Regions from separate parts of the Streptomyces sp. NBC_00376 genome, predicted to be linked through region 1. Evidence: riboswitches for the same ligand, from Rfam matches in the RefSeq annotation. Region 1 holds a riboswitch; the other holds the start of a gene.
What was found. A riboswitch is a leader RNA that binds a small molecule or an ion and turns the genes downstream of it on or off. The one in region 1 is predicted to bind cobalamin.

Region 1 (7,567 bases):
TCGGCACCTACCTGGGCGGCTGGCGCATCATCCGCACCATGGGCAGCGGCCTCACCGACCTCAAGCCGCCGCAGGGCTTCGCCGCCCAGACCAGCGCGGCCACGGTCATCCTGGCCTCCTCGCACCTCGGCTTCTCGCTCTCCACCACCCAGTCCTGCTCCGGCGCCGTGATGGGCGCGGGCCTCGGCCGGCAGGGCGGTGTGGTCCGCTGGTCCACCGCCACCCGGATGTTCGTCGCCTGGGGTCTGACCCTGCCGGCCGCCGGTCTGGTCGGGGCGGGCGCGGAGCTCCTCACCAAGCAGGGCACCTGGGGTGTCGTGGTCGTCGCGGCGCTGCTGGTCGCGGGCTCCGGTGCCATCTGGCTGGTGTCGCGCCGCAAGCCGGTCGGCCACGGCGACGTCGCCCCGTCGGACGGCGACGCCGAGCCCGCGGGCGTCGTCACCCAGGCCATCGCCGCCGTCAGCCCGCCGCCCACCGCGGCCGCGGTCCAGACGCCGGACCTGAACCTCATGACCACCATTCCGGCCCCGGCCGGAACCACCCAGGACCCGGCGCGACCCGCCACCGTCTGAGCCGGCCGTCTAAGGAATCAGCATGAACATCGACTGGGCAGCCCTCGGCTCCGTATTCGGCGTCTCCCTCGTTGTCACCGTCGCGCTGGTGGGCCTCTTCACCCTGGGCATCGTCGGCCTCTCCAAGCAGCCGGAACCGGCGGCGCAGGGCGGCTCCGGCGGCTCGCTGCTGCTGGCCCGCGCCGGCGCGTACGTCTGCTTCGGGCTGTGCGCGGCGGCCGTCGCGTACGGGATCTATCTGATCGTCGCCTGAGCCGCTCCCGCGCACGCTCTCCCGTCGGGCCGGACACCACGTGTGTCCGGCCCGATGTGCGTCTCAGCACACTGCGCCGTCGCAGGTCAACGGCAGGTTGACGGGCGTTCGCAGAGCGTGGTGGACTGCCGGAGCCAATTACGGCGACAGCAGAGGAAGCCGGTGCGAATCCGGCGCGGTCCCGCCACTGTCACCGGGGAGCGGTCCCCCACACCGGAAGTCACGGCTCGCGCGAGCGGGCTGGAAGGCCGGGGGAACCGCGGATCCGGGAGCCAGGAGACTCTCGTCGCCGGTCACGTCGAACCAGGGCGCGGACCCTGAGTGAGGACATATCGCCATGCCCGGCTGCCGTGCGTCCGCTGTCCCGGTGCTCTCGACGAGAGCCCTTTGTACGAAGGTCCGCCGAGGCGCGACGGCCGGCTGAGCCGTGCGAGCCGACCGCATCTTCGCGTACGGCGCCACGGCCGGCCTGATCGGCGACCTGCTGCTCGGTGACCCCCGCAGGGGACACCCGGTCGCCGCCTTCGGGCGGGCCGCGGCGGGCGTCGAGCGCCGTCTGTGGCGCGATCACCGCGGCTGGGGCGCGCTGCACACCCTCGTCTGTGCCGGAGGCGCCGCGGGCGGTGCCGCGCTGCTCACCCGTGCCGTGCGCCGCAGCCCCGCCGCCTCCGTGGCACTGACCGCCGCCGCCACCTGGTCCGTCGTCGGCGGTACGTCCCTGGGCCGCGAGGCGCGGGCCATCGGCTCCGCCCTGGCCGCCGGTGACATCGAGCTGGCCCGGGAGCGGCTGCCGCATCTGTGCGGACGCGACCCGCATTCCCTGGACGGACCGCAGATCGCCCGCGCCGTGGTGGAGTCCGTGGCGGAGAACACCTCGGACGCCGTGGTCGGCGCCCTGGTGTGGGGTGCGCTGGCCGGGGTACCCGGGCTGGCCGGTTTCCGGGCCGCGAACACCCTCGACGCCATGGTCGGGCACCGCTCGCCCCGGCATCTGCGCTACGGCTGGGCCTCGGCCCGCCTCGACGACCTCGCGGGCTGGCCGGGCGCCCGGCTCACGGCCCTGCTCGCCGTGGCAGCCGGGGGGCGCCCGCGTGGCGCGGTCCGCGCCTGGCGGGCCGATGCCGCGAAGCACCCGAGCCCCAACGCGGGCCCGGTGGAGGCCTCGTTCGCGGGTGCGCTCGGCGTACGGCTCGGCGGCACCCTCGCGTACGGCGGCCGGGTCGAGCACCGCCCCGTGCTCAACGGGGAGACGGGCCGGGCGGTGGAGACCGCGGACATCGAGCGGGCGGTGCGGCTGTCGCGCCGGGTGAGTGCGCTGGCGCTCGGCGTGTGCGTGGCGGGACGGCTCGGCGCGGCCCTCGCCGCACGGCGGATCGCGGGGCGCCGGAGCACCGCGACCAACCTTGCGGGACCTCGCATCACAGGACGGAGCAACGCATGAGCGGCGGGCTGCTGGTCGCCGGAACCACCTCCGACGCGGGCAAGAGCGTCGTCACGGCAGGGATCTGCCGCTGGCTCGTGCGCCGGGGCGTGAAGGTGGCGCCCTTCAAGGCGCAGAACATGTCGCTCAACTCGTTCGTCACCCGGGAGGGCGCCGAGATAGGGCGTGCCCAGGCCATGCAGGCCCAGGCCGCCCGCGTCGAGCCGAGCGCGCTGATGAACCCGGTCCTGCTCAAGCCTGGCAGCGACCGCTCCAGCCAGGTCGTCCTGATGGGGAAGCCGGTCGGCGAGATGAGCGCCCGCGGCTACCACGGGGGCAGGCAGGAGGCGCTGCTCTCCACGGTCGTGGAGTGCCTGGAGCAGCTCCGGGGCACGTACGACGCGGTGATCTGCGAGGGGGCGGGCAGTCCGGCCGAGATCAATCTGCGGCGCACGGACATCGTGAACATGGGCATCGCGCGGGCGGCGCGCTTCCCGGTGGTGGTCGTCGGCGACATCGACCGCGGTGGGGTCTTCGCCTCGTTCTTCGGTACGACGGCGCTGCTCGCCGCCGAGGACCAGTCGCTGATCGCCGGCTATCTCGTCAACAAGTTCCGCGGTGACGTGTCGCTGCTGGAGCCGGGCCTGGAGATGCTGCGGGACCTCACGGGCCGGCCGACGTACGGTGTGCTGCCCTTCGCCCACGGTCTCGGCATCGACGAGGAGGACGGGCTGCGGGTCTCGCTGCGCGGCGCCGTGCGCGAGTCGGTCGTCGCGCCGCCGCACGGCGAGGACGTGCTGCGCGTCGCGGTGTGCGCGGTGCCGCTGATGTCGAACTTCACCGATGTGGACGCGCTGGCCGCCGAGCCCGGCGTCGTCGTCAGGTTCGTGGACCGCGCCGAGGAGCTGTCCGACGCGGACCTGGTCGTCGTGCCCGGCACCCGCGGCACCGTGAAGGCGCTGGCCTGGCTGCGCGAGCGCGGCCTCGCCGACGCGCTGGTGCGGCGCGCGGCCGAGGGCCGGCCGGTCCTCGGCATCTGCGGCGGCTTCCAGATCCTCGGCGAGCACATCGAGGACGAGGTCGAGTCGCGGGCCGGACAGGTGGCGGGCCTCGGCCTGCTCCCCGTACGCATCCGCTTCGACCGCGAGAAGACCCTGGCCCGGCCCGTCGGCGAGGCGCTCGGCGCGCCGGTCGAGGGGTACGAGATCCACCACGGCGTGGCGGACGTGCGGGGCGGGGAGCCGTTCCTGGACGGCTGCCGGGTCGGCGCCGTGTGGGGCACCCACTGGCACGGCTCGCTGGAGAGCGACGAGTTCCGCCGCCGCTTCCTGGCCGAGGTCGCCCGTGGCGCCGGCCGGCGTTTCGTCCCCGCTCCGGACACCTGTTTCGCGGCGCTGCGCGAGGAGCAGCTGGACCGCCTCGGCGATCTCGTCGAGGAGCACGCGGACACCGACGCACTGCTGCGGCTCATCGAGTCGGGCGCGCCGTCGGGTCTTCCCTTCATCGCTCCGGGAGCCCCCGCCGCCCCCGCGGCCCCGGGAGGCCGCCGATGAACAGCGTGTCCCGAGACCGCCTTCTTCATGCCCATTCACCCGCAGGAGGGATCGCCCCGTGAGCACGCATTTCCCGTTCACCGCCGTCGTCGGGCAGCAGGACCTGCAACTCGCCCTGCTCCTCAACTCCGTCGCACCGAACATCGGCGGCGTCCTCGTGCGCGGGGAGAAGGGCACCGCCAAGAGCACCGCCGTGCGCGCGCTCTCGGCGCTGCTGCCCGAGGTGGACGTCGTCTCCGGCTGCCGTTTCTCCTGCGACCCCGCGTCGCCCGACCCGGCGTGTCCGGACGGCCCCCACGAGGTCGGGAACGGTGTGTCGCGGGACGCCCGGATGGTGGAGCTGCCGGTCGGCGCGTCCGAGGACCGGCTCGTCGGGGCGCTCGACATCGAGCGGGCGCTCGCGGAGGGCGTGAAGGCGTTCGAGCCGGGCCTGCTCGCCGACGCGCATCGCGGGATCCTCTACGTCGACGAGGTCAACCTGCTCCACGACCACCTCGTGGACCTGCTGCTGGACGCGGCGGCGATGGGTGCCTCGTACGTGGAGCGCGAAGGCGTCTCCGTACGGCATGCGGCTCGTTTCCTGCTCGTGGGGACGATGAACCCCGAGGAGGGCGAGCTGCGGCCGCAGTTGCTCGACCGGTTCGGGCTGACCGTGGAGGTCGCCGCGTCCCGGGAGACCGATCAGCGGGTCGAGGTCGTGCGGCGGCGGCTCGCGTACGACGACGACCCGGCGGCGTTCGCCGCCAAGTGGGCCGACGAGGAGGACACGTTGCGGGCGAGGATCGTCGCCGCGCGTGCCCTGCTGCCCGAAGTACGGCTCGGCGACGCGGCGTTGCGGCAGATCGCGGCCACCTGCGCGGCCTTCGAGGTCGACGGGATGCGCGCGGACATCGTGATGGCGCGGACGGCCACCGCGCTGGCCGCCTGGGCGGGGCGCACGGATGTGCTCGCCGAGGACGTACGGCAGGCCGCCCTGCTCGCCCTCCCCCACCGGCGCCGGCGCAATCCCTTCGACGCGCCGGGCCTCGACGAGGACAAGCTCGACGACACGCTGGAGCAGAACGGCGGCGAGGACGACGACCCGGACCCGGACGGCCCGGGTGGCGGCGGCCGCCCCCCGCGGGGCGACGGCCCCGACACGCCGCCGGACCCCGGGGGCGAGTCCGGCGACACGCCCGCTCCGTCCGTACCGGAACAGGGCCGGGAACAAGGGCAGGGGCAGTCCTCCGGGGGCGGTGAGCGGCAGCCGGTGGGCGCCGCCGAGCCGTTCCGCACGAAGATGCTGAGCGTTCCCGGGCTGGGCGAGGGCGCGGCGGGGCGGCGCTCCCGGGCCCGTACCGAGCACGGGCGTACGACCGGCGCACGGCGTCCGCAGGGTGCCCTGACCAAGCTGCACCTGGCGGCGACCGTGCAGGCCGCCGCCCCGCACCAGCGGACGCGGGGCCGGTCCGGGCGCGGGCTCGTGGTCCGGCGGGACGATCTGCGGCAGGCGGTCCGGGAGGGGCGCGAGGGGAACCTCGTGCTCTTCGTGGTGGACGCCTCCGGGTCGATGGCCGCCCGGCAGCGGATGGCCGCGGTGAAGGGTGCGGTCCTCTCGCTGCTGCTGGACGCGTACCAGCGGCGGGACAAGGTCGGGCTGATCACCTTCCGGGGCAGGGACTCCGAGGTGGCGCTGCCCCCGACGTCGTCGGTGGACGCCGCGGCGGCGCGGCTGGAGCTGCTGCCGACCGGCGGGCGCACCCCGCTCGCGGCCGGGCTGCTCAAGGCCCATGAGGTGCTGCGGGTGGAGCGGTTGCGCGATCCGTCGCGGCGGCCGCTGCTGGTCGTGGTGACCGACGGGCGGGCGACCGGGGGGCCCGATCCGGTGGCACTGGCCTCCCGGGCGGCGCGGCTGCACGAGGCGGAGGGCATCGCGTCCGTCGTCGTGGACTGCGAGTCGGGGCCGGTACGGCTCGGCCTCGCGGGAAGCCTCGCGCGCGATCTCGGGGGCAGCGCCGTCACGCTCGACGAATTGCGGGCCGAGGCGATCGCCGGGCTCGTCAAGGACGTTCAGGAAACCAACAGGAGGGCCGCGTAATGCCGCAGGGACAGCCGACCACCGTGCCCGACGACGGGCTCACGACCCGTCAGCGCCGCAATCGTCCGCTGCTGATGGTGCACACCGGCATCGGCAAGGGGAAGTCGACGGCGGCCTTCGGGCTCGCGCTGCGCGCCTGGAATCAGGGGTGGCCGATCGGCGTCTTCCAATTCGTCAAGTCGGCGAAGTGGAAGGTCGGCGAGGAGAACGCGCTGAAGGTCCTCGGGGCCAGCGGCGAGGGCGGGTCCGTCGTCTGGAACAAGATGGGCGAGGGCTGGTCGTGGGTGCAGCGCGACGGCCAGATGGACAACGAGGAGGCGGCGCGCGAGGGCTGGGAGCAGGTCAAGCGCGACCTGGCCGCCGAGACGTACCGGCTGTACGTCCTCGACGAGTTCGCGTACCCGATGCACTGGGGGTGGATCGACACCGACGAGGTGGTCGAGGTGCTGCGCGAGCGCCCCGGTGCGCAGCACGTGGTCATCACCGGGCGCAACGCGCCGCAGAAGCTGCTGGACGCCGCCGATCTGGTGACCGAGATGTCGAAGGTCAAGCACCCGATGGACGCCGGTCAGAAGGGCCAGCGGGGCATCGAATGGTGAGGCACCGGAAGTGAACATTCCTCGTCTGGTGATCGCCGCGCCCTCGTCGGGCAGCGGCAAGACCACCGTCGCCACGGGGCTGATGGCGGCCTTCGCGGGTCGGGGCCTCGCCGTGTCCCCGCACAAGGTCGGGCCCGACTACATCGACCCCGGCTACCACACGCTGGCCACGGGCCGGCCCGGACGCAACCTCGACGCGTACATGTGCGGCCCCGACCGGGTCGCCCCGCTGTTCGCGCACGGGGCGCGGGGGTGCGACCTCGCGGTGGTCGAGGGCGTGATGGGGCTGTACGACGGTGCGTCGGGGCAGGGCGAACTGGCGTCGACCGCCCAGGTGGCGAAGCTGTTGCGGGCGCCCGTGGTGCTGGTCGTCGACGCGTCGTCGCAGTCGCGTTCCGTGGCCGCGCTGGTGCACGGCTTCGCCTCGTGGGATCCGCAGGTGCGGCTCGGCGGGGTGATCCTGAACAAGGTCGGCTCCCAGCGGCACGAGGCGCTGCTGCGGGACGCGCTGGAGGAGTCCGGTCTGCCGGTGCTCGGGGTGCTGCACCGGGCCGAGCAGGTGGCCGTGCCGTCGCGCCATCTGGGTCTGGTGCCGGTGGCCGAGCGGCGCGGCGACGCGGTGGGCGCGGTCCAGGCGATGCGGGAGCAGGTGGTGGCGGGGTGCGATCTGGAGGCCCTGATGGCGCTGGCCCGGTCCGCGCCCGCGCTGCCGGGCGAGGTGTGGGACGCGGCGGGGGAGATCGGCGGCTGCGGCGGGCCCGTGGAGCTGTCCGCCCCCGCCGGGCGCCCGGTCGTGGCGGTGGCCTCCGGCGCCGCGTTCACCTTCTCGTACGCCGAGCACACCGAGCTGCTCACCGCCGCCGGGGCCGAGGTCGTGCCGTTCGATCCGTTGCGGGACGAGAAACTGCCCGAGGGCACCCGGGGGCTGGTCATAGGCGGGGGCTTCCCGGAGGTGTACGCGGGTGAGCTGTCCGCCAACGCGGCGCTGCGCGGGGCCGTCGCCGGGCTGGTGGAGTCCGGGGCTCCGGTGTCCGCCGAGTGTGCCGGGCTGCTGTACCTGGCGCGGTCGCTCGACGGGCTGCCGATGTGCGGG
Region 2 (7,567 bases), 5.9 Mb from region 1:
GGGTGGGGCGGCACCTGCATCCCGGGTTCGTCCGCGATGTCGTCGGGGCCGTAGTGATCGACGAAGGCCCAGGCACCGACCATCCGGCGGCCCAGGTTGGGCAGCAGCCTGCGGACCTCGGTGGACTCGCCCAGCCGGACGTGGCGGGGGGTGAGGAGTTCCCGTACGGGCTCGGCGACGACGAAGCCCCGTCCTCCGCAGACGGAGAGTGCGGCCTGGCGATCGAGATTGCTCATGGCGCTCAACCTATTCCCGAGCAGGCCCGGGAGCGCCGGTACCCACGCCGATAATTTAGTGGAATATTCAACCACCAGGTGGGGTTCAGGCAATCACAAGGAGGCCGGGCAGCGGCTCGGCCCGCGGTTGGACGAAACGGGGCACCACCCCGGCGCGGTCCGTGACCAAGGAGGTCAAGTGAGCGACACCTACTACGAGTTCGGCACGGCTGCCGACCGCTGGAACCGTGCGCAGATGTTCTTCGAGGCGAAGGAGTACATGACCGCGGCCCGGATCCTGGAGGGGCTGGTCGAGGAGGTCCCGGAGCAGGTGTCGCCGCGACTGCTGCTGGCCCGGACCTACTACCACTCGGCGCGGCTCGGAAAGGCCGAGACGGAGCTGCGGGCGGTGCTGGAGCTCGACCCGGTGGAGCACTACGCGCGGCTGATGCTGGGCCGCACCCTTGAGCGGCAGGGGCGGGGCGCGGAGGCGGCCGGTCATCTGCGGATGGCCGCGGCGTTCGCCGGTGACTTCGACTCCGGCCCGGGGCGGACGAGCACCGGGGGGTCCGTCGGCTCGTGAGCCGGGCATCGGCGCCACGGCGGCATCCCGGCAAATCGGGATGCCGCCTGCCCGCCCCGCGTGATACTTCACTCCCTCATGACCCACATCGTCACTCCGCGCCTCCTGCTCCGCCTGATGAACGGCTCCGACGCCCTGCGGGTGCTCTCGGGCACGCCGGGCGAAGGGGACCGCTGGGCACCCGGCTACCCGTCCCCCGGCGAGATGGCCGCGGCCGAGCGCTTCCTCGACACCTGTGCGACGACCGGCGATCCCAGCCCTTTCGGTTCGTACGAGATACGGCGCCGCACCGACGGGCTGGTGATCGGCGGGATGGGATTCCACGGTGCGCCGGACGAGAACGGGGAGGTCACGATCGGCTACGGCCTCGTCCCCTCGGCACGAGGGATGGGTTACGCCTCCGAGGCGCTGCGCGCCCTGCTGCTGTTCGCCCGTGAGCAGGGGGTGAGTCGTGCGCACGGTGACAGCGACCTGGACAACACCGCGTCCCAGCGCGTCATGGAAGCCGTCGGCATGCGCCTGGTGAAGCAGGACGAGCGGCTGAAGTACTACCGGATCGACTGGGGCCCGCGGCCCCAGCGGTGAGCCTGTGCGGGGCGGGACGCCGGAACTCCGCCGGGAGGTCCCGGCGGGATTCCGGTCGTCGGCCCGCGTGGGCGGTGCCGGTCAGCCGGCCGCGGTGGCCGCCCGTCCGGCGCCGCCGTTCGCGGTGGTGACGGCGCCGGTGCCCGGCGCGAGCAGCCGGTCCGTCAGATAGCCGAAGAGAAGCCCGAAGGCCACCCAGAGGGTGGTCTGCACGGCGAGGGTGCTCAGACGGAACTCCCACAGCAGTGCGGCCGGGAAGTCCTTGCCGACCTCGTTGTACGAGGGCAGGAACGCGCAGGCGAGCCCGATCACCAGGACGTACGCGGCGGATGCCGTGATCGTCGCGTTCCAGTTGCCCAGGCGGGGAGCCAGCCGTTTGCCGAGGATGACCGCGGCGACGGCCAGCAGCACACTGAGGGCGACCATCAGGAAGAACAGGGCGGTACGCCGGCCGATGGTGTCGGGGTTGCCGACGGCCGGCGGGTTGGCCGGGTACTTCAGGAACGGGACTACGTACACCGTCAGCAGGGCCGCACCCGCGATCAGTGCGGCCGTGGCCCGCGGGCCGAATCTGCCGATCCGGCCGAGGGCGTAACAGAAGACGAGGGCGGCGATGCCGCCGATCGCGACGCCGAAGACCAGTACACCGGTGGCGAGGCCTGCGGTGGACTGCATGGTTCGGCTGACCAGTTCCTCGCCGCCGTCATGGTGGTGGCTGTGCGATTCCTCCAGGGCGATGGCCGCGTCCACACGCGACTCACCGAGGAAGTAGGCGACCAGCAGGGCGAGCGCGCCCGCGGCGAGGCCGGCCAGCATGCCGCGGACGAGCAGGGCTCTGACAGATATGGAGTTCATGAGGTTTCCCCAGGATCGGACGGTACGTCAGTGGCAGGGGAAACCGAGGAGGTGGCGGCCGTCGTGGACCCACTCGTGGACACCTTCGCCGGAGATGACCGCGGTGGCGCCCTGTTCGGCGCCGACGAAGTACAGCAGCACGAGCATGAGAATGCCGAAGAAGACCGCCCAAGGGGCGATGGCCTTCAGGGAGATGGGAGTGATCGCCGGTACGGCGGTGGCGGGGGCAGCAGTCTGTGCCATGGCAGAACCTCCTGAGGGAACACGCGTCCCGATCGTGGTGCCTGAGACGTAGGTGCTGGGTCTGACTTCCCGCGCGGAGACGGGTTCACAGTGGCGCGACCGTGCCGGATTCTCACCGGACTTCCGTCGCACCTACGTCATGCTCGTCGTGACGATACTCCTTGGGGGCAGCCCCCTGCCATGGTGCCGACGGCGGCCGGACCGTCCTGATGCCATGGTGGACACACCCATGGGGCCAGAGTTCAGGGAGTTGACCGGGTCATGACCGTACAGGTGATGTTGATCTCACCGGCGCTCAACGCCGCGCTGCGGGAGGCCCGTTTCGACGGTGACGCGCCGCTCGACGCGGCCGGGGCCCGCCGGGCGCGGGCCGTCGCCGCGGCGGTGCCCGCCGCCGACCGGTATCTGCGTGGGCCGTCCGAACGGTGCGCCGGGACCGCCGACGCGTTGGGGCTCCGCGCCGAACCCGAACCGGCTGTCCGTGGCTGGGACATGGGCCGGTGGAGCGGTCGGCGGCTGGCAGCGGTGAGCACGGCCGAGCCGGAGGCGGTGTCGGCCTGGCTGACCGATCCGTCGGCGGTTCCCCACGGCGGCGAGTCCCTGCTGGATCTCTGCCTCCGGGCCGAACACTGGCTGGAGACGGTGGGGACGACGGAGTCCGCCGAGGGCACCGGAGGCCACCGTGTGCTGGGCGTCGTCGAACCCGCGGTGGTACGGGCGATGATGGTGGCGGCACTCGCTCTGCCCGTGGAGGCGTTCTGGCGGCTGGACGTCGCCCCGCTGACGCTGACCGCGCTCAGCGGGCGTTCCCGCCGGTGGAACCTGCGGTGCGGACAGCCGTTGTCCCCCGCGCCCGACCCCGCCCTGCAGTAATCCGTTTGCGGAACAGTCGGGTGGAAATGCAGGCTTGCGCGGTGATTGTCGAGCTGGCTCCCTGCTTTCTGGCCTGGGACGATGTGGACCCCGCCCGTCACCCCTTCGACAGCGCGTCGGCGCCACAGGTGGTGCGGTCCCTCGGGCCCGCCGATCGGATGCCCGGCCGCCCCGGCGTTCCCGACGGGACCCCGGCGACGAGTGACTGGAGCCGGAGAAGGGGCAAGCCCTGGGCGGATGCCATGGCGTCCGCCCTCGCCGAGCACTACGGCCGCTGACCCTGGGCTGGCGCTGGGCGCACGACGAAGGCGACTTCGACGGAGGACCCGTCGGGAACTGGTGCTGCCCGAGGCACTCGATCACCTTCCCTCGAACCCCCCTGCGGACAAGGCGACTTGAATCTCCACCACATCGACGGGCCCGATGTCTTCGGCCCGCGCGAGGCCGGACCGCTGCTGGGGCCCGAGGGCCTGGACCGGCTGCATCCGGGGCCCGCCGGGCATCCCGTCGTCGCCGGCCGGTTCCCCGCGGCGCCTACGCGGCCTTGCGCGCGGACTTCCCCGAGCCGGCCCCGTGGTGGGGGTGCCTGGGCGTCGGCGATCTGACGGCCCGCCGGATCTCGGTTCTGCTCCCCCGCCACGGCGGGCTCGACCTGCTGCTCTCGGCCTTCAGCCAGGTCGACGCCCCGGAGGCGCTGATCGTGGTGCAGGCGCCGGTCGGTCCCGCCGAGGCTTCGGCTTCGGCGAAGAAGGAACGCAGTTCCGCGTAGTGCTGATCGGCACGCGCGTCGTCGAGCTGCTGCACCGGGGCGAAGGAGGACGGGACGGCGCGGCTGCTGGTCAGTCACGGCCTCGGCGCCGTCGCGCGGATCGCGGACGGCACCGCGGTACTGCGGAACGGTTCGGCCGTGACGACGGGACCGACGTCCATACTGCTCACCGCACCCCAACCCCCGTAGAGCCGAGCCTTGTTGGAGGCATTCATGCCGCCCTCACCGCCCCGCCGTGCACCGAGTCACCGCTCGCCGCCGCCCTCACCACCGGCCCGCCCCCGGGCGGTTACGCGTCCCGGTACGCCTCCAGCAACCGCAGCCAGACCTCGCTGATCGTCGGGTACGCGGGAACGGCGTGCCAGAGCCGGTCGATGGGGACCTCGCCCGCGACCGCGATCGTCGCCGAGTGCAGCAGCTCGCCGATGCCCGGCCCGACGAAGGTGACGCCGAGCAGGATCTCCCGGTCGAGGTCCACGACCATGCGGGCACGGCCCCGGTATCCGTCCGCGTACAGGCCGGAACCGGCCACCGCGGCGAGGTCGTGATCGACGGCCCGGACCCGGTGGCCGGCCCGCTCGGCCGCGGCGAGGGTGAGGCCGACCGAGGCCGCCTCCGGGTCGGTGAAGACGACCTGGGGGACGGCCGCGTGGTCGGCGGTGGCCGCGTGGGCGCCCCAGTCGGTCCCCAGCAGCGGTGCCCCGGCGGCTCGGGCGGCGATCGCGGCACCCGCGATGCGTGCCTGGTACTTGCCCTGGTGGGTGAGGAGCGCCCGGTGGTTGACGTCGCCGACCGCGTAGAGCCAGGTGGAGCCGTCGACGCGGCAGCTGTCGTCGACGGTGAGCCAGCTGCCGGGCTCCAGGCCCACCGTTTCGAGTCCGAGGTCCTCGGTGCGCGGGGCCCGGCCGGTGGCGAAGAGGATCTCGTCGGCCTCGATGTGATCACCACCGTCCAGTTCCACGGTGACCGGGCCGTCCGGGACCGCTCGCCGTACGGCGGCGACCGAGACCCCGGTACGGATGTCGGCGCCCGCCTCGGTGAGCGCCTGCCCGACCAGCTCGCCGGCGAAGGGCTCCATCTTCGGCAGGAGGCCGCTGCCGCGGATCAGCATCGTCACCCGGGCCCCGAGGGCCTGCCAGACGGTGGCCATCTCCACGCCGACCACGCCGCCGCCGACGATCACGAGGCGGCCGGGCACCTTCTTGGCGCTCGTCGCCTCCCGGCTGGTCCAGGGGCGGGCCGCGTCGATGCCGGGCAGGTCGGGGACGACGGCGCGGCTGCCGGTGCAGACGGCGACGGCGTGGCGGGCGGTGAGCCGGTGCTCGGTGCCGTCGGGCGCGGTGACGGAGACCGCCTTCTCGCCGGTGAGCCTGCCTTGGCCCCGGTAGATGTCCGCGCCGATGCCCTCCAGCCAGGCGACCTGCCCGTCGTCCTTCCAGTGCGATGCGTACGCGTCACGGTGGGCGAGGACCGCGGCGGTGTCCAGCGGCCCCTGCACGGCGTCGCTGAGGCCCGGGACGCGGCGGGCGTCGGCGCGGGCGACCACCGGGCGCAGCAGGGCCTTGCTGGGCATGCACGCCCAGTAGGAGCATTCGCCGCCGATGAGTTCCGCCTCGACGACCGCGGTGCTCAGTCCGGCGGCTCGGGCCCGGTCGGCGACGTTCTCGCCCACCGGACCTGCCCCGATCACCACGACGTCGTACTCGGCGTTCAGTGAAGGATCTGTCATGGGGACAGTCTGGTCGGGGGTGTGCGCGGCGGCCACATGGGCAGGCGGAATAGCGCAGGTGCACACACCGTTGTCGGGACAGGTCCGAGCGGGCACAGGAAGAGGTATCAGACAATGAGCACCATTGAGCTCACCAAGGAAAACTTCGATCAGGTCGTCAGTGACAACGACTTCGTCCTGATCGACTTCTGGGCTTCCTGGTGCGGCCCGTGCCGGCAGTTCGCGCCGGTCTATGACGCGGCGTCGGAGCGCCACGACGACCTGGTCTTCGCCAAGGTCGACACGGAGGCCCAGCAGGAGCTGGCGGCGGCCTTCGAGATCCGCTCCATTCCCACGCTGATGATCGTCCGGGAGAACGTGGCGGTGTTCGCGCAGCCCGGAGCGCTGCCGGAGGCGGCGTTGGAGGATGTGATCGGGCAGGCGCGGAAGCTGGACATGGATGAGGTCCGCAAGTCGATCGAGGAGCAGCAGAAGGGCCAGCAGTAGGCTCCACGCTCCTGGCGCTTCGTGCGCGCCCCGCGTTCTGCGCGCGGGGGGACGGGCCCGGCCGACCCGGCCGGGCCCTTCGCCGTGCCCGGCCGGGGCCGGGGGCGCTGCCTCAGCGGTCGGAGCCGGTCCCGGCGTCCGTCTCCTTGACCCGGGCCGAGAGGCCGAAGGACAGCTCGGCGCCGTCGACGAGCAGCGCCTCGACCGCGTGTGTCTCGGGGTCGATGTCGGCGACGACGCCCTCGCCTGAATACCGGGGGTAACCCGACGCGCCCGTCTCACCGGTCGCCGACACGACCGCCGAGCGGACGGCCCCGCCGGGCTCGGTGACCTCTGCCTCGGCCTCGGACCCGGCGGCCTCGGACCCGGCAGCTTCAGGCGCAGTGGCCTCGGGCCCGGCGGCCTCGGATTCGGTGGCGCCGGATTCCGCCGCGCCGGTGGTGGTCTCCTCGGCGAATCGCGGGACCAGCAGGATCTCGTAACTCTGCGGATGGCTCATGGTCATGACGCTAGGCATGCGGCGGGTGGGGCGCACGTTGCCGCGCTGGGGCGCGGTGCGGTCCGGCCGCCGCGCCCGGCCCCGCCCCCGGCGCCTCAGGCCGACTCGCGCCCGACCGCCCTGACCCGCAGCAGGTCGTGGTGCTCGGGTGCGCCGCCGGGGTTCCGTACCAGCCTGTCGACGAGGTCCGCCAGTGGCTGGGCCGTGGCCAGCTCCATCCGTACGGTGCTGAGCCGGGGCCGCAGCAGCCTGCCCAGCATCAGGTCGTCGGCACCGATCACGGCGGCCTCGCGGGGCACGTCGATGCCCGCGTCCTGAAGGGCCCGCATCAGGAGCATCGCGTATTCGTCGTTGTAGGCGAACACGGCGTCGAGGTCCAGGGTGCGCCAGCGGGCGGCGAGCCGGGCGGCCGACTCCTCGTCGTACCGCAGCGGCAGTGGTTCGGCCCGCGCCCCATGGAGCTGCGCGGCCTGCCGGGCCCCGGTCAGCCGGGGCTCGGCGAACAGGGCGAGGCCGCTCTCCTCGGGCATGACCACGCCGATGCGGCGCCGGCCGCGTTCCAGCAGATGGCCGACCGCGCAGCTGCCCACCTCCCGCTGGTCCATCACCAGTGCGTGGGCGCCGGGCACCGGCCGGGGACCGAGGGTGATCACGGCCTTGGCCCCGGATCGCCTGAGCACCGATATCCCCTGCGGGCCGAGGGGGATCGTGCCGGGGGCGATCACTGCGA

Region 2: it holds a riboswitch for cobalamin, as region 1 does, so the genes downstream of both, OG842_RS03830 (CbtB domain-containing protein) here and OG842_RS30190 (cobalamin biosynthesis protein) in region 1, are expected to answer to the same signal.

Annotation. Positions count from the first base shown of each region.
Region 1 is NZ_CP107960.1:6,684,891-6,692,457, reverse strand. Features, by position in the region: gene OG842_RS30200 (inorganic phosphate transporter) at 1-572, shown strand, start outside; gene OG842_RS30195 (hypothetical protein) at 595-825, shown strand; cobalamin riboswitch at 979-1,107, shown strand; gene OG842_RS30190 (cobalamin biosynthesis protein) at 1,253-2,266, shown strand; gene OG842_RS30185 (cobyric acid synthase) at 2,263-3,798, shown strand; gene OG842_RS30180 (putative cobaltochelatase) at 3,857-5,875, shown strand; gene cobO (cob(I)yrinic acid a,c-diamide adenosyltransferase) at 5,875-6,474, shown strand; gene OG842_RS30170 (cobyrinate a,c-diamide synthase) at 6,485-7,567, shown strand, end outside.
Region 2 is NZ_CP107960.1:814,342-821,908, forward strand. Features, by position in the region: gene OG842_RS03810 (pirin family protein) at 1-236, opposite strand, end outside; gene OG842_RS03815 (tetratricopeptide repeat protein) at 415-798, shown strand; gene OG842_RS03820 (GNAT family N-acetyltransferase) at 877-1,383, shown strand; gene OG842_RS03825 (CbtA family protein) at 1,465-2,238, opposite strand; gene OG842_RS03830 (CbtB domain-containing protein) at 2,266-2,481, opposite strand; adenosylcobalamin (AdoCbl) riboswitch at 2,485-2,633, opposite strand; gene OG842_RS03835 (histidine phosphatase family protein) at 2,743-3,354, shown strand; gene OG842_RS03840 (hypothetical protein) at 3,396-3,632, shown strand; gene OG842_RS03845 (hypothetical protein) at 3,899-4,123, shown strand; gene OG842_RS03850 (dihydrolipoyl dehydrogenase family protein) at 4,413-5,852, opposite strand; gene trxA (thioredoxin) at 5,967-6,338, shown strand; gene OG842_RS03860 (hypothetical protein) at 6,451-6,837, opposite strand; gene OG842_RS03865 (LacI family DNA-binding transcriptional regulator) at 6,933-7,567, opposite strand, start outside.